DNA from 4 places in the Alcaligenes sp. RM2 genome. Region 3 is predicted to be linked to each of the others. Evidence: predicted binding sites of a transcription regulator. Region 3 holds the regulator's gene; each other region holds the start of a gene.

Region 1 (7,247 bases), 270 kb from region 3:
TGCGTTGCGATTCTCTGGATACGGCAATGGGCTCGGTATTGAAAGGCATGGGCGTAGCCTGGTTACCCCTGTCCATGATTGCCAATGAATGTCGTCGCGGCACGCTGGTGCAATTGGGCGGCAAAGGCGACGAGATTGCCTTTGAAGTTCGTCTGTATCGCTCCCGAGCCCCGCTCTCGGATCTGGCAGAGTCCGTCTGGGCCTTCACCCAGCAGGGGCGATAAACGCACAAGCAACCGAAAAAGCACGTCCATGTGCCGCAACAGCACATCGCAAGTAGCCGCAACAGACACAATACCCTTTCATAACTAAGGATAAACAGGCCCGCAGCGCGCACACCGGCCGCTGCTTGGAAACCTATCTATTGAACGGGGAGCACATCATGTCTTTTTCTTTTCCCAAGCGCAGCTTGGTCCTTGGCATTCTGGGCGCCTGTAGCCTCTTGCAAGCCTCAATCAGCCACGCCGACACCTACCCCTCACGCAGCCTGACTCTGGTCGTGGGTTATCCCGCCGGAGGCAGCGTGGATCTGACTGCCCGCCTGTTAGCTGAAGAGCTGAGCAGCCGTTTGGGCCAAAGCGTCGTCGTGGAAAACGCAGGCGGTGCCGGTGGCACCATTGGTGCTCAACGCGTACAACGTGCAGCCGCCGACGGCTATACCCTGCTGCTGGGTTCTACCAACGAGATGATCATCGCCGGCATGATCAACAAAGCCGTGCGCTACGACGGGCAAAAAGACTTCACGCCTATTGGCATGATTGCCTCCCAGCCCTTGTTGCTGGCAGCCTCCAAAGAGTCCGGTATTCGCTCCGCGGCAGACTATGCGCAAAAGCTGCGGGCGGCCAAACCGGAAGCCTTCAGCTTTGGTTCCTCCGGCGTAGGTACTACCTTGCACCTAGCCGGTGAAATGGTGAACGCCTCGACCGGTACCACCGCCATGCACGTGCCCTACCGTGGCGTCCCACCCCTGGTTTCGGATTTGATGAGTGGTCAACTGGATACGGCTTACCTTGTGCTGTCCTCGGGCCTGTCGCAAGCTCGCGCAGGCGCCATCGTGCCTTTGGGCATTACCGAAACCCATGCCTCTCCTGCTGCCCCGGAGATCCCGCCGCTGGCCGATACACCCGGCTTTGAAAAGGTCGACATCAACGTCTGGTTTGGTTTGTATGGCCCCAAGGATTTGCCTGAATCCGTCACCAGCACCTTGCGTCAGGCTCTGGACAGCAGCCTGCAATCGGCTAACTTGCAAGAGAAAATGCAATCCAATGGAGCCACGCTTTACGCACCCGGCATGAACGCGGCAGAGTTCCAGGCCAAAGAGGTCGACAAATATGCTCGTCTGGTCGAACTGGCCAAGCTGCAAGCCGAATAAAACACATGCGCCCCGGCTAGCTGCTGGGGCGCTGGAGTCTTTCCATGCAATTTTCTCTTTCCTTGCCTGACATTCAAGAAGAGCGTCAGGGCAATACCGGTGTCCCTGGACTCTGGTGCCTGGACTCGGGCGAAGCGGGCCGTACCGTAATGATCAGCGCCCTGATTCATGGCAACGAACTTTGTGGGGCCTGGGCCTTGAAAGCCGTGTTGGCCAGTGGCCTGAAGCCCCGTCGTGGCAAGCTGATTCTGGCCTTTTGCAATCTGGACGCCTTTGATCGCTTTGATCCTGAGCAGCACGATGCCAGCCGCTACGTGGACGAAGACATGAACCGCGTCTGGAGCGATCAGAAGCTGGCTCAAACACAGACACAAGAACAGCGTCGCGCACGAGCCATTTTGCCTTGGCTGGAACAAGCCGACTGGTTGCTGGATCTGCACTCCATGCATGAACCCAGCGCCCCCTTGTTATTGACTGGCACCTTGGCACGCAATATCGAGCTGGCTCGTACTCTGGGCGCTCCCGAGCATGTGATTGTGGATAGCGGCCATCAAGACGGCGTACGCATGCGCGATTACGGTCGATTCTCGGACCCTGAAGCCCATGAAGCGCGCTCCTTACTATTGGAATGCGGCTTTCATGGCGATCCTGATACACCGGCAATCGCACTGGACCTGATTGCCCGCTTTCTGCTCGCCTCCGAGATTGTGGAAAAAGAGGATTTGCCCTCGGACTGGCGTCGAGCGTCTCCCGATACGCAACGCGTTCTGCAAGTCACCCATGCGATTGTCGCCCCTTCCATGCAAGTCAGTTTCGATCAGAACTGGCAAGGCCTGGAAACCTTGGCCGATGCAGGCACGGCGATCGGACAAGCTGATGGCCAAGCCTGGCTGACGCCCTACGATAACTGCACCTTGGTCATGCCCTCGCTGCGCCAGCTACGTCCGGGCGTCACCGTCGTGCGTCTGGCACAAAACTACGACGCCCTTTCATAGATCGCTTAAATCTGACGTTCAAGCCCTGAATGCCAAGCCTAAAGAGGCATTCTCAATACCGAGAAAAAAAGCGGAACTTGGCGGTACTTTGGCTACCAAAGCCTGCATAGCCATCCTACAATCGGCACATGTGCATCGCTTATATCGCCGTCGGAGTTAATGCAGATTGGCCGCTGATTATTGCCGCCAATCGCGACGAATATCATGCTCGCCCCAGCCAAGCGGCTCAACCTTGGCGGGACGAGCCCGATATTCTGGCGGGTCGGGACCTGCAAGCCGGGGGCACCTGGCTGGGCCTGACACAAAGCCGTGGACGGCTGGCCTTGCTGACCAATTACCGCGAAGCCCCCAGCAACAAAAACAGCAAGCAACGCTCACGCGGCGAACTGATCCCCCAGTTTCTAAGAGACGAGCGCAGTCCAGCCGACTATCTGGAACAACTCGCCCAGGAAGGAGCCGATTACGCAGGCTTCAATCTTTTTGTGCTGGAATGGCCGGACAAGCAACAGCCTTTACGCATGGGCTATTACAGCAACCGTCATCCCAGTGGCAGCCCGCACATGCTGGGACCAGGCGTACATGTTCTGAGCAATGCCTGGCTTAATACACCTTGGCCCAAAAGCCTGTTCCTGAAAGAAACCCTGCAGGCACAGCATTTTGATGGCTCGCCACCAGCGGTAGAAGGCTTGTTTCAGGGTTTACGCAATCAGGAAGTCGCAGCCGATGCCGACTTGCCCCAAACCGGCTTAAGTCTTGAGCACGAACGCTTGTTAAGCAGCCCGTTTATTGTCAGCCCCAATTACGGCACCCGCTGCACCACCGTCATCACTATTAATCAGCGCGGACATGGAATGCTGCGTGAACGCAGTTTCAATCCGCAGGCAGAACCGACCCGTCAACATGACTGGCCGTTGTTGTGGCCCAGCTTTCATCCTGACAGCCAGCCCCACCCCTCTCATAACAGCAACAGGGCCCCTGAGGGCCCGCTTAGCCACCTTACTTCAAGCAAGGAAACCTCATGAGTCCTCGTCTTTCATTGATCGGCATTGCCATGTCGCTGGCCTTATTGAGCAGCCCCATCGTGCACGCCCAGGAACTGCCCCCCAGCCAGTATTACGGTTCAACCGAATACATCAGCGGCGGCATAGGTAGTGATGAAGCCCAACTGTTTCGCATGGTGCGCAACACCTTTCCCTTGTCCGTGAACTTTTCAGCCAACCAGGGTGAGCGCGTCGGCTATATTTCCGATGTGCAGCTGGTTATCCGTAACAGCAACGACCAAACCGTGCTGAACAGCCTGATCGACGGCCCCTACTGCCTGATCCGTCTTGGCCCCGGCAATTACAAGGTATTTGCCACTTACCAGGGCCAGACCCAGGAGCGCCAGGCCACTATTGTTGAAGGCCAGCCCCGCGAACTGAACTTCACCTGGAAGTAGGATAGTTACGCTGATACGTATCCAGGCCCATAGCCTGGATTTGTTCTTCAATCAACTGCTCGAAGGGCCGGAGCAAAGGGCTGAAATCCCGCTCCGGCTCCATAATCTGCATCAGCCGGACAATTGCTTCCAAGGTCGACACAGCCTGCGGGTCGGGCGCTTTACGCAGTCTGTAGTGCGACGCCTGTCCTTCAGGCAATACCCAATACGGCAGGGCTTGCAAAACCGGATTGCTGTGCAAGATCAGGCGTGCCTTGCGCCAGGTGCCATCTGGCACCACGATCAGATCCGGCTTCTCCTCTGGGCCTGTTGAGCCCGCCACCTTGGCTTCTGGTCCCGGAAACAGCAAAACAGGACGATGCGCCTGTGCCAGCCGGGCCTCCAGCCCAGCAAACTGCTCTCCCACCCATAGCTCTGCCCCCTTCAAACCCAAATACGCCAAGCGCGCAGTATTAAGCGCATGCCGGGCTTCGGAATGGTGCTGCAAAATCAGCACAGGACACGCTGCTTCTATCGAAGGGATCAAGGGACACAAGCAACGAGCCAAGGGCCGCTGACACTGTGCACAGCGGCCTGGTCGGGTAGAAGGGGAAGAATTCATGCGAGAGCGCCAAACAGAAGGCCACAGTATATAAAAGTTCTGCTTTGAAACAGATGCCTGGTTTGCTGGCAAACAGATTTACTGTATATTTATACAGCAACCAGGAGCATACCTATGGCAAGCGCACTTCGTTCCCTTTTAGATCTTCACCCTTCCCTTTGGACAGGCAAGCATTATGCGCATGCCGCAGGCACTTGCCTGCCCAGCGGGTTTGCCGCCCTGGATGACGAACTGCCAGGAGGCGGCTGGCCTGTGGGCAGTCTGATCGAACTGCATGCACAGCAAGACAGCAGTGCCTTGTCCTTGTTGTTGCCAGCCTTGAATACGCTGCAGGCAGAGCGCTTGCGTGTTTTAGTCGCCCCGCCCTATCAACCCATGCAACAACTGTGGCGTGGTACTCCTGTTACGAACGAGCAAAACAGCTCATCAGAAAACGCCTTGCCCGCCCGCATGCTCTGGATACGCAGCCAGCACCTGAACGATACCTTGTGGGCCAGTGCCCAGGCCTTGCGTCACGGCCACTGTGCGGCTGTGCTGAGCTGGCTGCCTGCCCATGTGCCTTTAGCGGCCTTGCGTCAACTACAGCTATTAGCCAGCCATAGCGACAGCCTGTTTTTTTGTTTACGTCCGGCGCACAGTCAGACCAACAGCCCCGCCCTTTTGCGTCTTGAACTTCAGACTCGCCAAGACCAGCAGGGGCAGCCCTGGCTGGATGTTCATATCCGCAAACGACGGGGGCCTCCGTGCAAGGACAGCATTGCGTTGGCCCCTCACCACACCCTGATGCCGCCAGCGGCCATTCCGTCTCATGTACCTGTGCCTGCGACTGCCCCAGAGCCTGCTTACGCCTGAGGCCAGCCCAAAACAGCAGAACGGTATTCAAGCCGTTCTGCTGCGCTACAGCCCCCAGCTGGCACAGGTTCAAGCCGATTTATGGGTACTGAATATCAGTGCCAGCATCCGGCTGTTTGGTGGTTTGCGCCGTCTGTACCAACAGGTCCGGGCTGACTTGCAAGCCCTTATTCCCGAGCCCTGCCTGGCCCTGGCACCCACTGCCCGTGCGGCCTGCTTGCTGGCTTTATCCGGACGCAAGCAGCGTCGTTGTGCACGACGTTTGCAGGCCTGTCTGAACTCGCTTCCCATCCACTTATTGGCTCCGCCTGCCGACCAGCTGCAATGGTTGCATAGTCTGGGCTGCCATACCCTGGGCCAGTTGCACCAACTCCCCCGCGATGGCCTATCCCAGCGCGGGCTGCGTGCCCTGCTGTTGCAGTTGGACCAAGCCTACGGCACACAAAGCTGGGCGCTGGAATGGGTGCATGCCGCCCCGCAATTTACAGACAAGCTGGAAATGGATACACCATCCAATAACAAACCCACCGTCTTGCGGGCCGTAAATCGCCTATTGATCAAGCTGGAGGCCTGGTTGAATCAGTACCAGTTGGCTTGTGGACGTCTGGAACTAGTACTACGCACAGAAAGATACAAGGACTACCCCACGACCACCCGCCTGGAGTTGCAAATGGCCCGGTCCTGCTGGCGTAGCCAGGACTTTTTGCCCGTATGGCAAGAACAGTTCCAGCAACTGCAATTACAGGCGGCCGTACAGAGCATGGTGCTGCAGGCACAGCAACTACACCCGCGCCAAACTCATGCCAGCAGCCTGTTTCCCGATGCGCGTCATTGGCAAGAGCAGGATCAACAACTGTTGGAGCGCTTGCAGGCCAGGCTGGGGGCTGAACAGATTTTGACACCTGCCGCCCAAGCCAGCTATTTGCCTGAACAGGCGAATCAATGGCTCCCCTTGTCCCGCAGCCAGCCCCCCGATGCGGACCGTCCGGCTTTGCAACGTCCATGCTGGATGCTGGACCCGGCTCAGCCTTTACAACACGATCAGCAATCCCCGCTTCTGGATCAGCAGCGCTTGCGCCTGGTTCAAGGCCCGGAGCGGGTACAGACAGGCTGGTGGAGCGGCACCGGGCATCAGCAGCGAGACTACTTTATTGCCCTGTGTCCGCAGGGACGCTTGTATTGGGTTTATCGGGACTTGAGCCAGGAGCATGCCTGGTATCTGCACGGAGTCTTTGGATGAAACCCCATATAGACCTGCTGTATTCCGAACTGGACTGCCTGTCCAATTACAGCTTCTTGAATGGCGCGTCCCACCCCGAAGAGCTGATCAGCCGCGCTGCCGAATTGGGCTACAAAGCGCTGGCCTTATGCGATTACGCCTCCATGGCCGGTGTGGTGCGCGCTTATGCGCAGGCCAAGTTGCATCCGGAAATCCGCCTGTTGGTTGGAAGTCGGTTCCGCTTTACGGGGGGTTGGGACAATCAGCGCCCACAAGTCGCCAAGGCTGAGACAAGAACCTGCAACGGCACTCAGACCCATGAGCTGCTGATTCTGCCGCGCAACAAGGAAGGCTACGGCAATCTCTGTCAATTCATCTCGCACCTGCACCAATCACTGGACTTGAAGCAGGAAGCCTCGATTGACTGGTCTTTTTTGCAACAAGCCCGCCAAGGTTCCCAACAACAGGTTCTGCCAGACTGTCTTGTCATCTACAAGCCGGCCTATGGCTTGGATAGCGAGCACATCCGTCTTCAAACACAGCATTTGCTGGACCTGTTTGCAGGCCGACTGTTTTTAGGCATCAGTCTGCATAGGCGCGATCAGGACATGCAGCATTTGCGCGCCGTCAGGCTGGCAGCGCAGGCATGTGGATTACGCTGTGCCGCGTTGGGTGGTGTCCATATGCACGTGCGCTCTCGCCAGCCTTTGCACGATACTTTGGCAGCCATACGCCTGAAAACACCTGTGCAAGAATGCGGCTGGTCCCTG
Region 2 (7,247 bases), on a different contig from region 3:
ATCCTGTGCGTGACGAGGCTGTTGGTCCAGCAGGCCCAACCACCGCCACTCGCATGGACAAGTTCACCGAGATGATGCTGGCTAAAACCGGTTTGATCTCCATGATCGGCAAGGCCGAGCGTGGCCCAACCGCGATTGAAGCGATTCGTGCTCACAAATCGGCTTACCTGATGGCCGTGGGTGGTTCCGCGTACCTGGTTTCCAAGGCTATTCGCAATGCGAAAGTGGTGGCTTTCGAGGACCTGGGTATGGAAGCCATTTACGAGTTCGAAGTTCAGGACATGCCCGTGACCGTGGCTGTGGACTCGCAAGGCGTATCCGTGCATAACACCGGTCCTGCCGAGTGGCGCAAGCGTATCGCAGAGATCTCTTTGGTCGCTGTGTAAGACGTGAAATGGGAGGCTTGGGCTTCCCGGCGCTATCGATACAAAACCCGCCTGAGTGTTTTTGGCCTGTTTGTAAAAGCAGTGTCAGCACAACATTCAATGCGGGTTTTTTTATGTCTGTCGTTTGTATGAGCTTTGCTTGGCTGCCTGAATGTTCTGGTTTTAGGAGAGGTTCATTACCGCTATAGATGCCAGGGCCGTATATTTCTGGCGGCTCAGGAGGTCGCGTAAAAAAGAATTCGATCTGTTGATCTGCCTGCCGTTAGAAGCAGATGATCCCAGACCCGCCCTTTGCCTGGGTACTGGCTTTTTCAGCATCGCCCGTTCAGGACTTGATCAGCAAGCCGCGCAGTAATAAATCCAGTGCAGCCAGCCCTTTTACCAAGCGGGCATCCCCATCCTCTCCCTGCGCAATCCAGAAGGCGGCTTCGGCCAGACTGCCGTAAATCAGGGAAGCCAGGGCGTGGGGATCTGCCTGTTCAATCCGACCTTGATCCATCAGTGCCTGAATCAAGCCTTCCATGGAACCCACGCAGTACTGATGCGATTCGGGTGATGCGCCCCCCAGTACGGCCTTGGCATCACACAAGACAATGCGCTGCATTTCCGGTTCCAGCGCCATTTCCAGATAGGCATGGCAGCGGCGTACAAACCCGTCCCAGGCGTCCTCGGCATTGTTTGAAATAGCCTGCAGGCGCTCGTCCATTTCCGCATCGATCTGGTCGACCACCGCCGCCAGCAAACCCCTTTTGTCACCGAAATGATGGTAGAGCGCACCACGTGTCAGGCCCGCTTGCGCCGTCAACTCGTCCATGGATGTGTCGGCATAGCCACGTTCCGTAAAGAACGTGCGAGCGGTGGCGAGCAGGGTGGCGCGGGTTTCTTCCATCTCGGCGCGGGTACGGCGTGCCATAGTTTCTCCTTACATACGAGCTGAATGTATATTTACATGCGTGGCGTATGTATATATCATTTTAAACATACGCCTTGTATGTATTGTCGACGCATCACCGTGTCGTGGCAAGCGGGCGCTCACGGAGAATGTAATGGCTCAGCCTTATCGAGAACTTTTTGCTGCGTCTGGCACCCGGGGATTCGCCCTGGCCGGGCTGCTGGCCCGGATTCCACTGCCCATGATAGGGATAGGAATCATCACCATGCTGTCGCAACTGCGGGGCAGCTATGCCTTGGCGGGGGCGGTTTCCGCCTCCTTTGTATTGAGCTATGCGCTGCTATCGCCACAAGTGTCCCGTTGGGTGGACCGGCGTGGGCAAAGCCGTGTTCTGCCGCTAGCAACAGCCATTAGTGTTCTGGGCTTATTGCTCTTGTTGGGGGCGACATGGTGGCAAGCGCCTGACTGGACCTTGTTTGCAGGCGCGGTGCTGGCCGGTTTCATACCTAGCATGTCGGCCATGGTGCGTGCTCGCTGGACGGCAATTTATCGTGGGCAGGATCGCTTGCAAACAGCGTATTCGCTGGAAACCGTGCTGGATGAAGTCACCTTTATTGCCGGGCCGCCTTTGTCGGTGGGTTTGGCGGTCCTGGTGTTTCCACAAGCCGGTGTGCTGGCTGCCGCGCTACTGCTGATTGCCGGTGTATCGGCTCTGTTGTTGCAAAGGGGGACTGAGCCGCCGATCCAAGCGCAGGAGCAGGGCAGCCGCCCTTCGGTCCTGCGTCTGAATAGTGTGCGTTTGCTGGCATTGCTGATGGTCGCCATGGGCGTGATTGTGGGCACCGTGGATATTGTCAGCGTGGCCTTTGCCCAGCAGATGAGGCAGCCGGGGGCGGCCAGCCTGGTGCTGTCGGCTTACGCCCTGGGTTCTTGCGCAGCAGGTCTGGTGTTTGGTGGTTTGAAGCTGAACATCCCTTTGCATCGCCTGCTGCTGTTGGGCGGTTTGGCTACCGCCGCTACGACCTTGCCTTTATTGCTGGTGGCCAGCGTGGTACAGCTGGCAGGGGCGGTTTTGCTGGCTGGTCTGTTTTTCGCCCCCACCATGATTGTGGCCATGTCGCTGGTCGAGCGTGTGGTGCCGGAGCAGCAATTAACCGAGGGCATGACCTGGCTGCTGGCTGGTCTGAATATTGGTGTGGCTATGGGGGCTGCCGCTTCGGGGCGGATGGTGGATCAGGGCGGAGCCAGTTCCGGCTTTATGGTTGCGCTCTATGCCGCTGCCCTGATCGTCTTGCTTGCCTTGTGCAGCTATCAAAGTTTGCGCGCACCCGTAGTAGCCCGCTCCTGCGCTGTCTAGACTTCTTTCTTTGAGCATGTAGCGATGAATACCTCTTCTCTATCCATGACCGGGCAGCCCAGCAAGCGGCAGTCCTGGCTGGCCGTTATCGCCGTTGGCCTAGCCACTTTTTCTGTGGTCACGACGGAAATGCTGCCCGTAGGTTTACTGACTCCTATTGCAGACAGTTTGCAGACTTCCACGGGGACGGCTGCTTTGCTGATTTCCTTGCCTGCCTTGTTGGCAGCCCTGTTTGCGCCTCTGGTGGTGCTGGCCTCTGGTGGCGTGGACAGACGCCGCATTCTGTGCGGTTTGCTGGCCTTGCTGGTGATGGCCAATATAGCCTCCGCCCTGGCTCCCAGCATCGCCTGGATGCTGGCCGCCCGTGTTCTGGTTGGTTTTTGTATGGGAGGCATCTGGGCCATTGCAGGTGGCTTGGCATCCCGTCTGGTTCCGGCTCAGTCTGTAGGTTTGGCAACCTCGATCATCTTCGGTGGGGTTGCCGCCGCTTCTGTGTTGGGCGTGCCACTGGGCGCCTTGATGGGCGAGCTGGCTGGATGGCGCTGGGCGTTTGGCGGCATGGCGCTGCTGAGCGCTTTGGTGTTGATCTTCCATCTGGCCGTGATTCCGCCCCTGTCCGTGTCGCGCTCGACCACATGGCGTCAGTTCGCCGAGCAGTTTGGCAATCGGCAGTTATGGTTTGGTTTGCTCTTGACCCTGATTCTGGTCGCGGGGCATTTCAGCGCATTTACCTTTGTACGTCCTCTTTTGCTGTCTGTTTCCGGCATAGGTGCTCAATGGATAGGAGCCTTGTTGTTTGCTTATGGAGTGGCCGGGATTGTGGGCAATTTCCTGATCGGGATGTCGGCGGCCAAACGCACTGAAGCCAGCTTGATGGCGATAGCGTTGGGTCTAAGCATCACTGCTTTGCTTTTCTTGACAGTGGGTAGGTCACCGCTGAGTGGAGGTGCGATTTTGCTGCTTTGGGGCCTGGCGTATGGCGGGGTGTCGGTAGGGCTGATGAGCTGGATGATGAAGGCCGCTGCCAATGCTGTTGAGGTGGCTACGTCGTTGTACGTGGCTGTGTTCAATATCGGCATAGCGCTTGGCTCCTGGCTGGGCGGGCAGACTGTGGATGCCTACGGTTTAAGCGCGAATCTGGGGTTGGCTGGAGCCGGATCGTTTGTTGTGTTTTTGCTGCTTTTCGGAACAATTTTGCATCAAAAAAAATGAGCAGAAAAAACGGGCCCGGACTGATTTTTCCGGGTTTGCCAGGGCGCAAGCGCGGGTTATTGCTTATTGGAGTCTTGGAGGAGCGCTGCGACGATGTCTGTCAGAACTCCTTGAAATATTCTGTACATCGTTATGTTGTACGGTATAGGGATGCTTTCTGGCTGACCTCCCTTATGGGCACACAACGTCGGTATGGGTGGTCTTAATTAAGGGCCTTGTATGACGCAACTTCAGCGCTCCATCACTATTCCGCAGCTCAACCCCACAATCTGGAACACTCTTGAGCTCGTGCGCTTACGCCAAACCCCCTGGCACAAGAAACAAGCAGTTTTTGAACAATTACAGTCGCTGGGATTAGTCCAAGCCATCCCGCAAACGACGCAGACTCCTTCCCCTTTCCCCGCTCCCCTGATAGCCATGTTGACCGAAGAAGGGCGGCAATTGCTGGAAGCTCGATCCAATCATCAAGAGGCCTTGATCAAGCTTTTGGACGCGTGATCCTTTAGCTTGAGCTGGTTTGCCTGGCTTGTCCTTTGCCGGACAGGCCAGGCCGCTTGGCCTCTTTGAGCATTTTTTTGATAAGTGACGCCTTGACCGAAAACTGTATAATGCTGTTTTTATATACAGTATTTCGATCATGGAGCTATCGCGCAAACTCGAGATTCTGGCCGACGCGGCAAAGTACGATGCCTCTTGCGCCAGCAGTGCCGCGCCCAAACGGGATTCCCGTGGGCGTACGGGTCTTGGGGCCAGTACGGGGGCCGGCATCTGTCATAGCTTCACGCCTGACGGGCGCTGCGTTTCGCTGCTCAAAATACTGCTGACCAATTTTTGTCAGTATGACTGCCTGTATTGCGTGAACCGGCGCTCCAGCAACGTGCCACGCGCGCGTTTTCGGCCTGCTGAAGTGGTTGATCTGACGCTGGATTTTTATCGGCGTAATTATATAGATGGTCTGTTTCTGAGCTCGGGCATCATACGAAGTTCGGACTACACCATGGAGAGTCTGGTCGAGGTGGCGCGCTCCTTGCGCGAAGATCACCATTTTCGCGGCTATATCCACCTTAAAACCATTCCGGATGCTGATCCCCAACTGATTACGTTGGCTGGTCTTTATGCAGACCGCCTCAGCGTCAACATCGAGCTTCCCACAGACGCTGGCCTGAGCCGTCTTGCGCCCGAGAAAAGTGGGCATACGATCAAGCGCGCCATGGGCGTCATTCGTCTGTCCCAGGAACAGGCTCAGGAGGAGAAGCGGCCTAAAGTGCCTGCCGGGCAAAGTACACAAATGATTGTCGGTGCGGATGCAGCGGATGACCGCAATATCTTGAAAACGGCGCAGACCTTGTACGGGGCCTACAAGCTCAAGCGGGTGTATTACTCGGCATTCAGCCCCATCCCGGACAGTTCGTCGGCGCTGCCAGCCCAGCCGCCGCCGCTCTTGCGGGAGCATCGTCTTTATCAGGCCGATTTCCTGCTGCGTAGCTACGGTTTCCGGGCCGAGGAGCTGTTTCAGGATAAGGGCGATTTACCCTTGGATATTGATCCCAAGCTGTCTTGGGCCTTGTCCAATCGAGCGGTTTTTCCGGTAGATCTGAATCGGGCGCCCGAGCGTCTGATTGCGCGTGTTCCGGGTATAGGCATACGCAATGCCAAGCGCTTGGTCGAGCTTCGTCAGATGCGGGCGATCCGATATCAGGACTTGATTCGCTTGCGGTGTTCCATCAAGACATTGCAGCCGTTTGTAGTGGTCCAGGATTACCGTCCTGGCCTTGCTGAGGCTGCGTCAGACAAGCTGCGACGCATGCTCTCGAGCAATCCGCAGCAACTGAGCTTGCTATGAATCCTCCTTGTGTGACGACCTTGCTTCTTTCTGGCAGCAGGAGCCAACAGTCATGATGACTCTGATGGTGAACGGCGGTTATCTGGCCTGGCGTGAGCAGGCATTACGCGCGTTGGCCGAGGGCTGGTCGCCGGAGGAGCTTTGTTGGGCAGAAGCAAGCCCGGATTCGGGGCGGCAAGGGCAGCAAATCGGGCTGGAGTATGAAGCAATCCATACGCCGCTTTCCCCGCCTGTTTCCTTGCAAGAGCCCCAGGCGCAGCAGCCCGTTTCCAGTGTGTCTGTGCGTATTTCCAAAGGGCTGGCAGCCTTGCTGCAGGATGCGGCCCTGTGTCGTGCGCCAGCGCGTTGGGCTTTACTTTACCGTGTCCTGTGGCGCTGGCATCAGGGTGATCGCAGTGTGGAGTCGGTAGCAGACGAAGATGGTGCCCGTTTGTACGAGATGGCTAAAGCGGTACGTAAGGAAAAACACGACATGATGGCTTATGTACGGTTCCGCCATTGTGGCAAGGGCATGCAGCCCGAGTACTGGGCCTGGTTTGAACCCGAGCATGATGTGCTGGAGTGGATTGCGGACTATTTCTCCAAACGCATGGGGGGCACGTCGTGGTGTATCGCGACGCCGCAAGGGCTTGCATTGTGGGATGGTCAGAATCTGCAGCTGCAGGATGCCCCCGACAATATAGAGGCGTTACGGGCGGGCCCGGCCGATGATCAGGTGGAGGCCTTGTGGTTGCGCTATTACCAAAGCATTTTCAATCCGGCTCGGCTGAATGAAACCGCTCTGCAGCAGAGCATGCCAGTGCGATTCTGGAAAGGCCTGCCCGAAGCCAGCTTGATTCCCGCCATGATTAGCGAGGCACGTAATGGCGCCCGGCGAGTGGGGCAGTTTAGTGCGGTAGCCCGGATGCCGGGCAAGTCAGTCGCCGTGGAGGCCCACAGCGCACAGCCTTACCGCAGTGAACCGTCTGTACTGGAAGCCTGTCGTCGCTGCGGCCTATGGGAGCACGCTACGCAAGCCGTGCCGGGAGAAGGCCCGACAACAGCGCGTATGATGTTGCTGGGCGAGCAACCCGGTGATTACGAGGATTTGGCAGGGCGTGTCTTTGTCGGTCCTGCAGGGCAGGTTCTGGATCAGGCTTTGCAGCGTGCCGGTATTGAACGCAATGCGTTGTATCTGAGCAATGCCGTCAAGCATTTCAAATGGAAAGGGCGAGGCAAGCAGCGTTTGCATGTCAGCCCCTCTCAAGCCGAAGTGCAGGCATGTGGGCACTGGTTGCAGGAAGAACTGGCGCGCCTTGAACCTGCTGTCATCGTCACTTTGGGGGCGACGGCCTTGACTGCTTTGCTGGGAACCCAAGTGCCGCTTGCTCAGTATTTGGCCAAGCCGTTTCTTTTAGGGCAGACGTGGGTAATTGCAGCTTGGCATCCTTCGTATGCGCTGCGTGTGGACTCTGCGGCCCGCCGCGAGGAAATTGTCAGCAGTATTACCCAGGTCTTGCAAATGGGCTGGCGGCTGGCGACAGGCTCCGCTACGGACGCAGGCCTGGCCGCAGGTAT
Region 3 (7,247 bases):
AAATTTAAATTTATGTCCGAAAAGAAATCGGCCGACGAGAAAGTTCTGCATTGCTCGTTTTGCAATAAAAGCCAGCATGAGGTCAAGAAACTGATCGCTGGACCTTCGTCCGTGTTCATCTGCGACGAATGTATTGATCTGTGTACCGATATCATTCGTGACGAAGCTGCGGGCGCCACTCCTGATGGTGAACGTAAAGAATTGCCCACCCCCCAGGAAATCAAAGAGTTTCTGGACGGGTATGTCATTGGCCAGGAAATGCCCAAGCGCACCTTGGCCGTAGCGGTGTACAACCACTACAAGCGAATTCGTAGCGGCAAGGCAGGCCGTGACGATGTGGAACTGTCCAAAAGTAATATTTTGCTGATCGGGCCTACGGGTTCGGGCAAAACGCTGCTGGCCCAAACACTGGCCCGCATGCTGGATGTGCCTTTTGTGATGGCAGACGCCACCACACTGACCGAAGCCGGTTACGTGGGTGAGGACGTCGAGAACATTGTTCAAAAACTGCTGCAAAACTGCGATTACGATGTGGAAAAAGCGCAGCGCGCCATTATCTACATCGATGAAATCGATAAAATTTCCCGCAAGTCGGATAACCCTTCGATCACCCGCGACGTGTCGGGCGAGGGCGTGCAACAGGCGCTGCTCAAGCTGATCGAAGGTACAGTCGCTTCGGTGCCTCCGCAAGGTGGTCGCAAGCACCCGAACCAGGACTTTGTGCAGGTGGATACCACCAGCATTCTGTTCATCGTGGGCGGTGCTTTTGATGGCCTTGAAAAGGTGATTCGCGACCGTACAGAAAAATCCGGTATCGGTTTTTCTGCTTCCGTGAAAGCCAAGTCCGAACGAGGCGTGGGTGAGCTATTCTCTGAGGCCGAGCCCGAGGATCTGATCAAGTTTGGTCTGATTCCCGAGCTGGTGGGGCGTTTGCCTGTGGTCGCCACTCTGGAAGAGCTGCACGAAGACGCACTGATCCGCATTTTGACCGAGCCGCGCAATGCCTTGGTCAAGCAGTTCCAGAAGCTGCTGAGCATGGAAGGCGTAGAGCTGGAAGTTCAGCCCGAAGCCCTGCGTGCGGTAGCCCAGCGCGCCATCAAGCGTCGTACCGGCGCTCGCGGCCTGCGCAGTATTGTCGAGCAAGCGCTGCTGGACACCATGTACGAACTGCCTTCGCGTAAAGACGTCAGCAAAGTGGTGCTGACCGAGGACGCCATTGTCGGAAAGAGTAAACCCGAATTGATTTTGGGTCGTCCTTTGTCCGATAGTGAAGCCAGTGACACTGAGTTGCCCTTGAAAAACGCAGTAGCTTAGAGATATCTCCTCGTTTGTGCACTGTCTGGCTTTGGTCGGACAGGCGCAGGCGGGACAGGGCGACAGGCGAAGGTAAAGAGAAAGGAGTGGACCTATGAAGACCACCAGGCATAAGGGCTTGTCTCTCTTTAACTCTGTAAAGTTCTGTTCTAATGGTCGTTCGGCCTACTTGAAATATCAAAATTCGCCACAATCTGAGCTACAACAGGTTAAACCGTGAAAGGGAAGCCCAGGCTTCCCTTTTGCGTCTAAGGACATTTATAGGAAATGACTATGTCTGCGAGCCAGATTCTTTCTACGGAACCTATTGAGCTGCCGCTGCTTCCCTTGCGCGATGTAGTGGTGTTCCCTCACATGGTGATTCCGCTTTTTGTTGGCCGGCCTCGCTCGATCAAAGCCCTTGAGCTGGCAATGGAGTCCGGCAACAACATTATGTTGGTGGCGCAAAAGTCCGCAGGCAAGGACGATCCCGCTCCCGAGGATCTCTACGAAATTGCGTGTGCGGCCAGTATTTTGCAAATGCTCAAGCTGCCCGACGGCACGGTAAAAGTGCTGGTGGAAGGCTTGCAGCGCGCTCGAATCACACAGGTACAGGATGCCGAAACCCACTTCATGGCCTCGGTGGTCGAAGTGCCTGGCGACTCCGGTGATACTGCTGAAACCGAAGCGCTGCGTCGTGCGGTGCTGGGTCAGTTCGAGCAGTACGTCAAACTGAATAAAAAGATCCCTCAGGAAATTCTGACTTCCCTGACCGGGATTGACGATGCTGGCCGTCTGGCCGATACCATCGCCGCTCATTTGCCTTTGAAGCTGGAACAAAAGCAGGGCATGCTGGAAACGCCCAAGGCTTTGGAGCGTCTGGAAAGCCTGCTGTCGCAACTGGAAGGCGAAATTGACATCTTGCAGGTAGAGAAGCGCATTCGCGGCCGTGTGAAAAAGCAGATGGAAAAGAGTCAGCGCGACTACTATCTGAACGAGCAGGTCAAGGCGATTCAGAAAGAGCTGGGCGAAGGCGAAGACGGCGCTGATGTTGAAGAGCTGGAAAAACGCATCGAGCAGGCTCAATTGAGCAAGGAAGCGCTCAAGAAAGCCGAATCGGAAATGAAGAAGCTCAAGCTGATGTCGCCGATGTCAGCCGAAGCAACCGTGGTGCGTAACTACATTGAAACGCTGGTTGGCCTGCCTTGGCGCAAAAAGAGCCGTATTAACAACTCCTTGAGCAATGCCGAGGAAGTGTTGGATGCGGATCACTTTGGTCTGGAAAAGGTCAAGGAACGTATTGTCGAGTACCTGGCTGTTCAGCAACGTGTCGACAAACTGAAGGCTCCAATCCTGTGTTTGGTTGGCCCTCCAGGCGTGGGTAAAACCTCGCTGGGACAGTCCATTGCCAAGGCAACGAACCGCAAGTTCATTCGTATGGCTTTGGGTGGTGTACGTGACGAGGCCGAGATTCGCGGTCACCGTCGTACCTACATCGGCTCCATGCCGGGCAAGGTGGTTCAGAACATGAGCAAGGTGGGTGTACGTAACCCGCTGTTCCTGCTGGACGAGATCGACAAGATGGGCGCGGATTTCCGTGGCGACCCATCCTCGGCACTGCTGGAGGTTCTGGACCCTGAACAAAACCACACCTTCCAGGATCACTACCTGGAAGTGGACTATGACTTGTCCGACGTGATGTTCGTGGCAACCAGCAACACCTTGAACATTCCACCGGCCCTGCTGGACCGTATGGAAGTGATTCGTCTGTCGGGTTATACCGAAGATGAGAAGGTGCGTATTGCTTTCGATTACCTCTTGCCCAAGCTGATGAAGAACAACGGCGTGCGCGATGGCGAGCTGGAAGTGACCGAAGATGCCGTGCGCGACATCGTGCGTTACTACACCCGTGAAGCGGGTGTACGTTCCCTGGAACGTGAAATCAGCAAGATCTGCCGCAAGGTTGTTCGCAAGCTGTTGGTGGCCAATCCACAAGCCGGTACGCGTGCAGCTCGCAACAAGACACTGACCCAGGAAACCTTGGTCGTGAATGCGGCGAATCTGAACGATTACCTGGGCGTACGTCGTTTCTCCTTCGGCCTGGCCGAAAAAGAGAACAAGGTTGGCCTGGTGACGGGTCTGGCCTGGACCGAGGTGGGCGGTGAATTGCTGACCATCGAAGTCGCGGATATGCCCGGTAAAGGCAATGTGCTGCGCACCGGCTCGATTGGCGATGTGATGAAAGAATCGGTCGAAGCGGCTCGTACGGTTGTGCGTTCGCGTGCTCAGAAGTGGGGCATTGCCAATAGCGTGTTCGAAAAGCGTGACCTGCACGTGCACTTTCCTGAAGGCGCTACGCCCAAGGATGGTCCATCGGCCGGTATCGCCATTACGACCGCTATCGTGTCCAGCCTGACGGGTATTCCGGTTCGTGCTGATGTGGCCATGACGGGTGAAATCACCTTGCGCGGCGAAGTTCTGCCTATCGGCGGCTTGAAAGAGAAGCTGTTGGCAGCGCAACGCGGCGGCATCAAAACCGTGATGATCCCGGAAGAAAACATCAAGGACCTGGCCGATATTCCAGATAACGTGAAAAACACGCTGGAGATCATCCCGGTGCGTTGGATTGACCGTGTACTGGAAGTGGCCCTGCAAGACGCTGTAACGCCCCTGAGCGACGAAGAAGTAGCTCGCCTGGCCGCTGAGGCCTTGGCAGCCACGCGTGCTGCTGGGGCGGGTTCTGAGTCTTTCAAGCACTAAGCATCAGCAGTAGTAAGCAAGCAGTGAAACAGGCTACCTTGGGTTCAAGGTAGCCTGTTTACATTTTGGTCAGGCTGATCGTGGCTTCGAGGTTAATCATATTGATAGCAGTGGGAGCCAGATTTTTGGGCAACGATATTGAGGGAGTTGAAAGTCGCTAGCTTGCGCGAGGGGTTTACGGCTGCTCAAACCTGTATATCGGCATGCACTTCGACCAATAAAAAACCCCATGTACCAAACGGTATATGGGGTTTTTCTCTTGTCAGGAGCACCAAGCCTGTAAAACAGCTCTGGTGACCAAGAGAGAGGAAGCTTAATGCAGCGGGCTGGTACGAATCAGACCCACAGCAATGCCTTCCAAAGACAGGGAATCCGGGTCGGTGACGATGATGGGTTCAAAGTCCGGGTTCTCGGGCAAGAGGACCACTTGATTGCTGGAGCGCGACAGGCGCTTGACGGTGACATCGTCGCCAATGCGCACCACCACGATCTGCCCATTACGCGCTTCACTGGCTTTCTTGACGGCCAGCAGGTCGCCGTCAAAAATGCCCGCGTCTTTCATGCTCAAGCCGCGTACGCGCAGCAGGTAATCAGGCGTTTGGGTGAATAGGGTAGGGGCGACGCCAATCTCGCGCTCGATATGCTCGGTGGCCAAAATAGGGCTACCGGCAGCCACGCGACCAATAATGGGCAGCAAGAGGGCGTCAGCCAGATTGGCCAATGCGTTGCTGCTGGGAGCAGCACTTTCGCGGGTATCCGTACCGAGCAGGCGTATGCCGCGCGAGGCGCCGGCAGTCAGCTCGATAGCGCCTTTGCGGGCCAGAGCTTTCAAATGATCTTCGGCCGCATTGGCGGATTTGAAACCCAGCACCTGAGCAATCTCTGCTCGAGTGGGAGGGAAACCCGTCCGTTCGATTTCAGAACGAATGATGTCCAGCACTTGTTGTTGGCGTGCAGTGAGCTTGGCGGTCATAGTATTGTCTGCTGAATATATATACAGTAAAGATTGTGCGTTACAGTTGGCGTTTTTGCAAGCGGTGAGGGCCCTAAAGGCTTACTTTTTGACCCTTCGGGCCGCTCAGGCAGACTGGGGCCAATCCTTGCGGTCCAGGGTGTACAGCACATGGGGGGCGAGTTTGTGGCCCGCCGCTACACCGGGGTGATCAAAGGTACCAGCTTGCTCTGTCATGCCCAGGCGTTGCATGACGGTCTGCGAAGGCAAGTTCAATTGAGCGGTGTACGCCACAATTTGATCCAGGCCCAGTTCGTCAAAACCAAAGTCCATGCAGGCTCGTGCCGCTTCGGTGGCATAGCCCTTGCCCCAGTACTCAGGCAGCAAACGCCAAAGAACTTCCACGCAAGGCTGAAAGTACAGATCGGCGGTCGGGCGGTTCAAGCCCACCATGCCAATGAAGGCCCCGTTTTCTTTCAGCTCGACTGCCCAGGGACCCCAGCCATGTTCGTCGATCAGGTTTTGGCTGCGCTGGGCGATGGCATCGCTTTGCTCACGGTCCAGGGTGGCCGGGTAAAAACGCAGCGCGTGGGGATCGCTGTTCAAGCGGAAAAAGGGCTCCAGGTCGGAAGCTTTCCAGGGGCGCAAGATCAGGCGTTCGGTGTTCAGGGAAATCGTGTCTGTCATGGTAGTGCTCCAAGGGCTGGAACGACAACGCCCTTCCGAAGAAGGGCGTTGGGGCTGTAGTGAGGGACAGCTTACTTCAGGACTTGAGCGATGGCCTTGGCCACGACGTCAATATTCTGGCTGTTCAATGCAGCAACGCAAATACGGCCGCTGCTGACAGCGTAAATGCCGTGTTCCTGGCGCAGGCGTTCGACTTGCTCGGCAGTCAGGCCGGAGTAGGAGAACATGCCGCGCTGTTGCAGCACGAAGTCAAAGTTTTGGGTAGCGCCGTGCTCTTTCAGCTTGGCAACCAGTTGGGCGCGCATTTCGCGGATGCGATCACGCATGCCGGCCAGTTCAGTCGCCCAAGTCTGGAACAGTTCAGGCGAGTTCAGTACCGTGGCCACAACTTTGCCACCGTGTGTGGGTGGGTTGGAGTAGTTGGTGCGAATCACACGCTTGACCTGGCTCAGTACGCGGGAGGTTTCGTCCTTGCTGGAAGTAACCAGGGTCAGGGCGCCAACGCGCTCGCCGTACAGCGAGAAGGACTTGGAGAACGAGGAGCTGATGAACATGGACAGGCCTAGCTTGGCAAACAGACGCACTACGCTGGCGTCTTCTTCCAGACCGGCGCCAAAGCCTTGGTAAGCGATGTCCAGGAAAGGAACCAGTTGACGTTCTTTGATCAGCTCGGCGATCTGGGCCCATTGTTCCATGCTGGGGTCCACGCCGGTCGGGTTGTGGCAGCAAGCGTGCAGGACCACGATGGACTGGGCCGGCATGGCGCGCAGCGAGGCGATCATGCCGTCAAAGTTCAGGCCATGCGTAGCGGCATCGTAGTAAGCGTAGGTGTTGACCTTGAAGCCGGCGCGCTCGAACAGGGCGCGGTGGTTTTCCCAGCTTGGATCGCTGATGTAAACCTCGGACTGGGGTAGCAGTTGCTGCAGGAAGTCAGCACCGATTTTCAGCGCACCGGTACCGCCCAAGGATTGCACGGTCAAGGCGCGGCCTTCGGCAATGATGGGGGAGTCGGCACCCAGCAACAGGGTTTGAGCACCCAGATTGTAGGTATTGATCCCTTCAATAGGCAGGTAGCTGCGCGCGGCGGCTTTGCTCATCATGGCTTCCTCAGCCTTTTGAACAGCCTGCAAAATCGGGATACGCCCTTGATCGTCGTAGTAAACACCGACCCCCAGATTAACTTTGCCGCTGCGTTCGTCGGCATTGTATTGTTCGTTCAAACCCAAAATAGGGTCGCGTGGAGCCAGTTCGACGGTTTCGAAGAGCGATGTCATGATGATATGGGGGCGTTAGTGCAGAAAGGTAGAAAAACAAAGCATTAATGTGATAATACGGGCTTACCCTAAAGTGTGTCTAGCATGAAATTTGAGCCTGCCTTTCAAGAATTTCCGGGGAGTTCCTTCAAACTTTTCCAACCTTATTTGCCTGCTGGCGACCAGCCTGCGGCGATTGAGCAGTTGGTTGAGGGGATTGATGATGGCTTGATGTACCAGACCCTTTTGGGGGTAACGGGCTCGGGCAAGACCTATACGATGGCGAACATTATTGCTCGCAC
Region 4 (7,247 bases), 550 kb from region 3:
GGCCAAAGCCAGCTGGCGGCAAGTATCGGCACGGGGCTGGTCGTCACGAACAAAAGACCACTGCAACATCGTCACTGGCCCCGTCAACATGCCTTTGACGGGCCGATCAGTCAGTGATTGGGCGTAGGAGGACCAGGCCACACTCATGGGCGTGATGCGCAGCACATCCCCAAAGATAATAGGCGGCTTTACGCAACGCGACCCGTAGCTTTGTACCCAACCGTTTTGTGTAAAGGCAAAACCACCCAGCAGTTCACCAAAGTACTCCACCATATCGTTGCGCTCGGCCTCGCCATGCACCAGCACGTCCAGACCGATCCGCTCCTGAAAACGAATAACTTGCTCGATTTCTGCCTGCATGGCTTTTTCATAAGCCGCGTCACTCAGGGCTCCCCCACGCCAGTCGCGGCGAGCAGTACGAATTTCCGTGGTCTGAGGAAACGAACCGATCGTGGTGGTGGGATAGGCGGGTAACTTCAGCTTGTTGCGCTGGGCCTGGATACGCTGCGCGAAGGGCGTACGTTGACGCTTGAGCTGGTCAATCTTGGCCATCTGGGCTTGCACGGCAGGATTATGCGTACGCTTGGACTCACGGCGCGTTTGCAAAGCAGCTTGCTGAGCTCGAACCGCTTGCTGACCCGCTTCGTCCAAAGTGCCGTCCAGCAATCCTTGCAACAGTCTCAGCTCATCCAGTTTTTGCACCGCAAAGGACAACCAGCTCTTCAATTCAGCGTCCAGGCCGGTTTCACTTTGCACATCCACAGGGACATGCAGCAGCGAGCAGGATGGCGCAATCCACAGGCGCTCGCCCAAAACCGCTTTCAAGGGCTTCAAGGTTTGAACCGTTTTTTGCAGATCGGTGCGCCAAATATCCCGACCCGAAATCACACCGGCAGACAGCACCTGGTATTGCGCCAATACCGCTTGTACGGCCTGCAAAGCAGCCGGAGCACGCACCGCATCCACATGCACACCCGCCACGGGCAAATCCTTCAATACCGCGACGTTCTCATGCAGATCATCAAAATAAGTCGCCAGCAGCAGCTTCAAGCCGGATTGATTCAGACCTTGATAGACGCGACGGAAGGCGTCTTGCCACGCTTGAGGCAAATCCAGAACCAGAACAGGTTCGTCAATCTGTACCCATTCCACACCTTGAGCTTTGAAACGGGCCAGCACTTGTTCATACACAGGCAGCAAAGTATCCAGCAAGGCCAGCTTGCCCGCGTCTGCCGAGCCCTCATAGGCATCGCCCTTGCCCAGCCACAACCAGGTCAAGGGTCCGGGAATCACGGGCTTGACCTTGTGCCCCAGAGCCTTGGCCTCTTCAATCTGCTCAAACAAGAATTCACGGGCAATCCGGAAGCTTTGACCTGGTGTGAATTCGGGCACGATGTAGTGGTAGTTTGTATCGAACCACTTGGTCATTTCACAAGCAGCGGCAGGGGTGCCGCTGGGCGCACGGCCACGCGCCATGCGAAACAAGGTATCCAATGACACGGGTGCATTTTCAGCCTGGCCGAAACGGGCGGGAACCGCTCCCAGCAAGGTGCTCCACTCCAGAATCTGGTCATACCAGGCAAAATCGCCCACAGGCACCGTATCCAGCCCAGCCTTGCCTTGCAAACCCCAATGCTGGGCGCGCAAGGCTTTGCCTGTTTCCAAAAGCTCTTGCTGGCTTACCTGACCGGCCCAATAGGCTTCCAAAGAGCGCTTCAATTCGCGCTGCGCGCCCATGCGAGGAAAACCCAGATTATGAATAATAGTCATAGTAAGCCCATAAATTAGAAATAAAAGGCCCGTATCAGGCGCCTGAAATCTATTGTGCCTGTATACTTACTTGAAAAAAAATCAAATACACCATGCTAATTATGAATTTTCCTCAACATGCTTGAAATCCGCCATCTCGAAACCCTGAGCGCCATCCGCGACAGCGGCAGCTTGCAAGAAGCCGCCGAGCGCCTGCATGTTACGCAGTCCGCCCTCTCGCACCAGCTCCGCGACCTGGAAGTGCGGCTTCAAGTGCAATTGCTGAACCGCCGCACCCGCCCTGCCCGCCTGACCACCGCCGCTCTGCGTATCCTGACGCTGGCCGATGACATCCTGCCGCGTGTACGCGCCACCGAGCGCGATTTGCAAAGACTGGCCGCCGGACGCACGGGACGCCTGCATGTGGCCATTGATTGCCACTCCTGCTTTCAATGGCTGATGCCAGCACTGGACGCATTCAGGCAGCAATGGCCTGACGTCACGCTGGACTTGAGCGCGGCTTTTTCCTTTGCGCCCTTGCCCGCCTTGATGCGCGGGGATCTGGATGTGGTGATCACCTCGGACCCGCAGGACAATCCGGCTGTCCATTACGAACCCCTGTTTCGCTACGAGCTGGTGCTGGCTGTCTCCAACCAGCACCCCTTGTCGCAGTACCGCTATGTAGAACCTTTCCAATTGACCGATCAGGTTCTGATTACCTACCCGGTAGAACGCAATCGTCTGGATATTTTTACGCAGTTCCTAACGCCAGCCGATGTGGAGCCCGCTGCGATTCGGCAGGCCGAGCTAACGCCCATGATCGTGCAACTGGTTGCCAGCCAGCGTGGTGTGACGGCGTTGCCAAACTGGGCCTTGACGGAGTTCCTGAACCCGGCCTCGATTCGCACTTGCCGTTTGGGAGAGCACGGTATCTGGCGCACGCTATACGCCACGGTACGTAGTGAGGATTTACAAGCGGACTATGTGCAGGCCTTTTTGGCACAGGCACGAGAGACCTGCTTCAAAAGCCTGCAAGGAATCGTGGCGGCGCAGTCTTGAGCCATTTAGCAATGGCATGGCAAAACTCTGTTGCAAGCACTATGTAAATAGAGGAAAAGTACAGGCGGGCGGGCTCATGCCAACTTGAACGAGGCCACGTTTTTTGATGGCGGCAGCAGACAAGCAAGAAACACAGCAAAACGAAGCATTGCAGATGGCTTATTCAAGCCGGATCGTCTTCCCAATCACCCAGAATCTGCTGCAAGATACGGCCCGAGAAGCCTCGGCTGGCCATGAAGCGATATTGCTTGGCGTAACTGCGGGGGTCATCGGGCGGCGCACTGAATTTCTTGCCCCATACTTGCTTGGCCCGTTCCAGCTCGGTCGCCATCAACTCTTCTTTGATAATTTCGGTCTGTTCCACATCCACGCCATGCTGGCGCAGTTCTTGCAGAATGACTCGGGTGCCCACACGCGAGGCACGGCGATTGACGACACTATGTGCGAAGCGCTCGTTGGACAGCCATTTCTGTTCGACCAGGGCGTCGAGCAAGGCCTCCACTTCTTCAGCACTTTCTGCATGGGGCGCCAGACGGCGGCCCAACTCCAGGCGCGAGTATTCGCGTCGGGATAAAAAATTCAACGCTCTGGCTTTAAGAGACAGCCCCGGCCGTTTGGACGGGGCTTTCTTTTCAGCAGCAGGAGCATTGTCGCCCAAGCTATCTTCTACGTTTCTGCCCGCCCGAGTGGGCCGGGCAGAAAGCGCAGCAACGCGCTCCCTTTGAGCTTGTTTACGTTCCCGGATTTCCTCCGGGTCTGTCTCAAAGGGTTCGTCATCGAACTCTGGGGGAAAAATCAGACTTCTCCCTCGGCCGGATCAACCACAGGAGCAGCGGCTGGACGGCTGACAGCAGCGCTCATCAGGGCAACGCCCAGCTTTTCACGCACTTTGTTTTCGATTTCGCGGGCCAACTCGGGGCGCTCTTTCAGGAATTCGCGCACATTGTCCTTACCCTGACCAATGCGGTTGCCGTCGTAGCTATACCAGGCACCTGCCTTGTCGACCACGCCAGTTTGTACGCCCAGATCGATAATCTCGCCTTCACGGGAAATACCGCTGCCATACATGATGTCGAATTCGGTTTGCTTGAAAGGAGGCGCAACCTTGTTCTTGACCACTTTAACGCGGGTCTCGTTACCCACCATTTCGTCGCCACGCTTGATGGAACCGATACGGCGAATATCCAGACGCACGGAGGAGTAAAACTTCAGCGCGTTACCACCCGTGGTGGTTTCAGGGTTGCCGAACATGACGCCAATCTTCATACGGATCTGGTTAATGAAGATGACCATGCAGTTAGCGCGTTTGATGGTAGCCGTCAATTTACGCAGGGCCTGGCTCATCAGACGGGCCTGCAGACCAGGCAAGGAATCGCCCATATCGCCTTCGATTTCAGCCTTGGGAGTCAAGGCGGCCACCGAGTCGATAACAATCAGGTCTACCGAACCCGAACGCACCAGGGCTTCGGTAATTTCCAGAGCCTGCTCGCCGGTATCAGGCTGGGAGATCAACAGATCACCCAGATTCACGCCCAGTTTTTGAGCGTATTGCACGTCCAGCGCGTGTTCGGCGTCAATAAAGGCACATGTGCCTTTGAGCTTTTGCATCTCTGCAATCACTTGCAGGGTCAGCGTGGTTTTACCCGAAGATTCCGGACCGTAAATTTCAATAACGCGACCACGTGGCAGACCACCGACGCCCAAAGCAATGTCCAGACCCAAGGAACCCGTGGAGACCACCTGGATGTCATGCTCGACGTTGTCGTCGCCATAACGCATGATCGAGCCCTTGCCGAACTGCTTTTCGATTTGCGACAGAGCGGCGGCCAACGCTTTGGAACGTTCCGAGGCCACTGCTTTGCTGTTTTTATCGTCCATGAAAAATCCTTGACTGTGGAATGGCGCCCCAACGGACGGGCACGGCAATTAAAAATCAAACCTAATTATTGCATCAAATTATACTGTATATATACACAGATATTCAAATAAATTAACTAGCCGGCATCGTTATCCCCTACTGACCAGCCTTACAGCCTTGTGCAACAATGCCGAACAGCCACTCAATCATCTGTTTGTGTAGGGTCATGCGCATACTAATAGCTGAAGACGACAGTATTCTCGCGGATGGACTTTCTCGCTCCTTACGCTACGAAGGCTATGCGGTTGATGTCGTGCACGATGGCGATAGCGCCGACTCGGCCTTGCAGCTGCAAAGCTTTGACCTTCTGATCCTGGACCTGGACCTGCCCAAAAAGCCCGGCCTGTCGGTGCTGCAGTCAATCCGCCAACGCCAGGATACCCTCCCCGTTCTGATCCTGACTGCCAGCGATACGGTCGAACAGCGTGTGCGCGGTCTGGACCTGGGCGCGGACGACTATATGTCCAAACCCTTTGCCCTGACCGAACTGGAAGCCCGTGTACGCGCCCTGACGCGTCGCAGCACCGGCACCAGCAGCGCCTTGCTGCATCACAAACGACTAAGCTTCGACCTGAAAGGTCGCATGGCTTATATAGACAATCAGCCCCTGGAGCTGTCGGCGCGTGAAACCAGCTTGCTGGAGATTTTCCTGTCACGCAGCGGCCGCATGATCAGCAAGAACCAGTTTGTGGATCTGCTCTGTGAGTGGGGTGAGGAAGTCACCCCTAACGCCATCGAGGTCTATATCCACCGCCTGCGCAAAAAACTGGAGCCTAGCGGCGTACGCATCCTGACCGTGCGTGGTCTGGGATACTGTCTGGAACCGGAAAAATTGCGAGAAGACGCTCCAGCCTAAAGGATCGTCCATGCAGCACGCTACGCCCCCAACCAGCAACAAGGCTGCGCCTGCCAAAGGCAAGCGTGTCGCACCACGCCCGCTCATTCACAAGATCATGATCTGGATTTTCGGGCCTTTGTTTTTGCTGTGGACGGTAGGCATTGTCATTACCTACTTCATCGCCCAGCACATTGCGAACTCCCCTTACGACCGCACCTTGCGCGATCACCTGGACTTGTTGCGAGTGGAAATCAGCCATCAGGATCTGAGCCAGCCCATCCATTTATCGCACGGGGCACAGACAATTTTGCGTCAGGAAAGCCCGACCCCTACGCTATGGCAAATCCGCGATGCCAATGGCGAGCCACTGGCTGGCAACGCGAATTTGCCGGTTCCCGACAGTTGGGGGTATGACACCGACCTGCTGCGCTACCGGGACGTTATTCTGGACGATCAAAGCCTGCGGCTGGCCTATGTCTGGGGGGGCAAGGACAAAAACGACACGCCCTTTCTGGCGGTTGCTGCCGAAACCAATGAACATAGAGCGGTGCTACACAGAGAAATTCTGATCGGGATGCTGACACCACAATTCATTCTGGTACCGCTGGCGGCCATGCTGGCGGGCCTGGGGCTGACACATGGCCTGGAGCCGCTGAACCTGCTGCAAGCGCGCTTGCGTGCTCGTGCTCCCGGTGATTTATCGCCGGTAGATCAAGAGCAGGCACCTGCCGAAATTGTGCCGCTGATTGATGCCATGAATGGACTCCTGGCCCAGCAGGCACAATTTTCAGCCACCCAAAGGCAGTTTGTGGCCAATGCGGCCCACCAGTTGAAAACGCCGCTGGCGGGGATACGCACCCAAGCCGAACTGGCCCTGCGCGAGCGCGACCCCAAGCAGACCGAAGCCAGCTTGCAACAACTGGTACGCGGCATCGACCGGGCCACGCGCCTGGTCACCCAAATGTTGGCCTTGGCCCGTGCCGAAAGCAGCGATGTCCTGTACGCCCCTACCAAACAAACCCTGGACCTGAATACGCTGACTGAATTGCATGTAGGCCAGCGTGTGCCAGATGCCTTGAAACTGGGGCTGGATCTGGGGCTGGAAAACACTGCCAAGGCTATCCTCTTGCAAGCGGATCCGGTCCTGCTCGATGAGCTGATCAACAATTTGCTGGATAACGCCCTGATCTACACCCCTGCTGGCGGCTGGATCACCATGCGTACCGGCCAGACTCAAGGCAAGGGCTGGTTGGAAATCGAGGACAACGGCCCCGGCATTCCCACGGAACATAAAGCACGAATTTTTGATCGTTTTTATCGCATCATGGGCAACCAGGCAGACGGTAGTGGCCTGGGGCTGGCCATTGTGCGGGAGATTGCCGACATTCACGGCGCCTCCATCGACTTCATGCCACTGACTGGGGGCCAGGAAAGCGGCCTGCGCTTACGCGTCAGTTTCCCACTGTCTTTGCCTTGGAGAGCCTGAGCACATGCCCCAGACAATCACCAGTGCAACCTTCCCGAAAGCCAAGAATAAGCTGGACACCCAGGGTCGCAAAGTTATTTTTGCCTCCGCCCTGGGCACCATGTTCGAGTGGTACGACTTCTATCTGTACGGCTCCATGGCCGCCATTCTGGCGCAACACTTCTTTTCCGCCGTTAATCCGACAGCCGGCTTTATCT

What was found. The regulator LexA, encoded in region 3, represses DNA repair genes until DNA is damaged. The targets are predictions, from matches to a motif close to ACTGTATNNNNATACAGT.
Region 1: a site for LexA is predicted at 4,487-4,504, ahead of imuA (translesion DNA synthesis-associated protein ImuA). Genes of this name have one in related genera too.
Region 2: a site for LexA is predicted at 4,458-4,475, ahead of ACU6HM_RS09890 (putative DNA modification/repair radical SAM protein). Genes of this name have one in related genera too.
Region 4: a site for LexA is predicted at 4,769-4,786, ahead of recA (recombinase RecA). Genes of this name have one in related genera too.

The regions. Positions count from the first base shown of each region.
Region 1 covers NZ_JBRFIO010000001.1:1,022,408-1,029,654, forward strand. The annotation lists gene ACU6HM_RS04680 (LysR family transcriptional regulator) at 1-224, shown strand, start outside; gene ACU6HM_RS04685 (Bug family tripartite tricarboxylate transporter substrate binding protein) at 383-1,372, shown strand; gene ACU6HM_RS04690 (succinylglutamate desuccinylase) at 1,417-2,367, shown strand; gene ACU6HM_RS04695 (NRDE family protein) at 2,496-3,389, shown strand; gene ACU6HM_RS04700 (carboxypeptidase-like regulatory domain-containing protein) at 3,386-3,805, shown strand; gene ACU6HM_RS04705 (tRNA-uridine aminocarboxypropyltransferase) at 3,792-4,406, opposite strand; gene imuA (translesion DNA synthesis-associated protein ImuA) at 4,521-5,258, shown strand; gene ACU6HM_RS04715 (Y-family DNA polymerase) at 5,215-6,498, shown strand; gene ACU6HM_RS04720 (error-prone DNA polymerase) at 6,495-7,247, shown strand, end outside.
Region 2 covers NZ_JBRFIO010000002.1:669,749-676,995, forward strand. The annotation lists gene ACU6HM_RS09865 (fumarate hydratase) at 1-386, shown strand, start outside; gene ACU6HM_RS09870 (TetR/AcrR family transcriptional regulator) at 712-1,299, opposite strand; gene ACU6HM_RS09875 (MFS transporter) at 1,433-2,635, shown strand; gene ACU6HM_RS09880 (MFS transporter) at 2,660-3,847, shown strand; gene ACU6HM_RS09885 (hypothetical protein) at 4,067-4,345, shown strand; gene ACU6HM_RS09890 (putative DNA modification/repair radical SAM protein) at 4,485-5,690, shown strand; gene ACU6HM_RS09895 (UdgX family uracil-DNA binding protein) at 5,743-7,247, shown strand, end outside; gene folK (2-amino-4-hydroxy-6-hydroxymethyldihydropteridine diphosphokinase) at 7,247-7,247, opposite strand, start outside.
Region 3 covers NZ_JBRFIO010000001.1:1,287,650-1,294,896, reverse strand. The annotation lists gene clpX (ATP-dependent Clp protease ATP-binding subunit ClpX) at 13-1,314, shown strand; gene lon (endopeptidase La) at 1,588-4,053, shown strand; gene lexA (transcriptional repressor LexA) at 4,367-5,026, opposite strand; gene ACU6HM_RS05950 (GNAT family N-acetyltransferase) at 5,132-5,692, opposite strand; gene ACU6HM_RS05945 (amino acid aminotransferase) at 5,764-6,966, opposite strand; gene uvrB (excinuclease ABC subunit UvrB) at 7,051-7,247, shown strand, end outside.
Region 4 covers NZ_JBRFIO010000001.1:735,327-742,573, reverse strand. The annotation lists gene metE (5-methyltetrahydropteroyltriglutamate--homocysteine S-methyltransferase) at 1-1,770, opposite strand, end outside; gene ACU6HM_RS03370 (LysR family transcriptional regulator) at 1,888-2,808, shown strand; gene recX (recombination regulator RecX) at 2,972-3,466, opposite strand; gene recA (recombinase RecA) at 3,604-4,686, opposite strand; gene ACU6HM_RS03355 (response regulator transcription factor) at 4,893-5,582, shown strand; gene ACU6HM_RS03350 (sensor histidine kinase N-terminal domain-containing protein) at 5,593-7,050, shown strand; gene ACU6HM_RS03345 (MFS transporter) at 7,055-7,247, shown strand, end outside.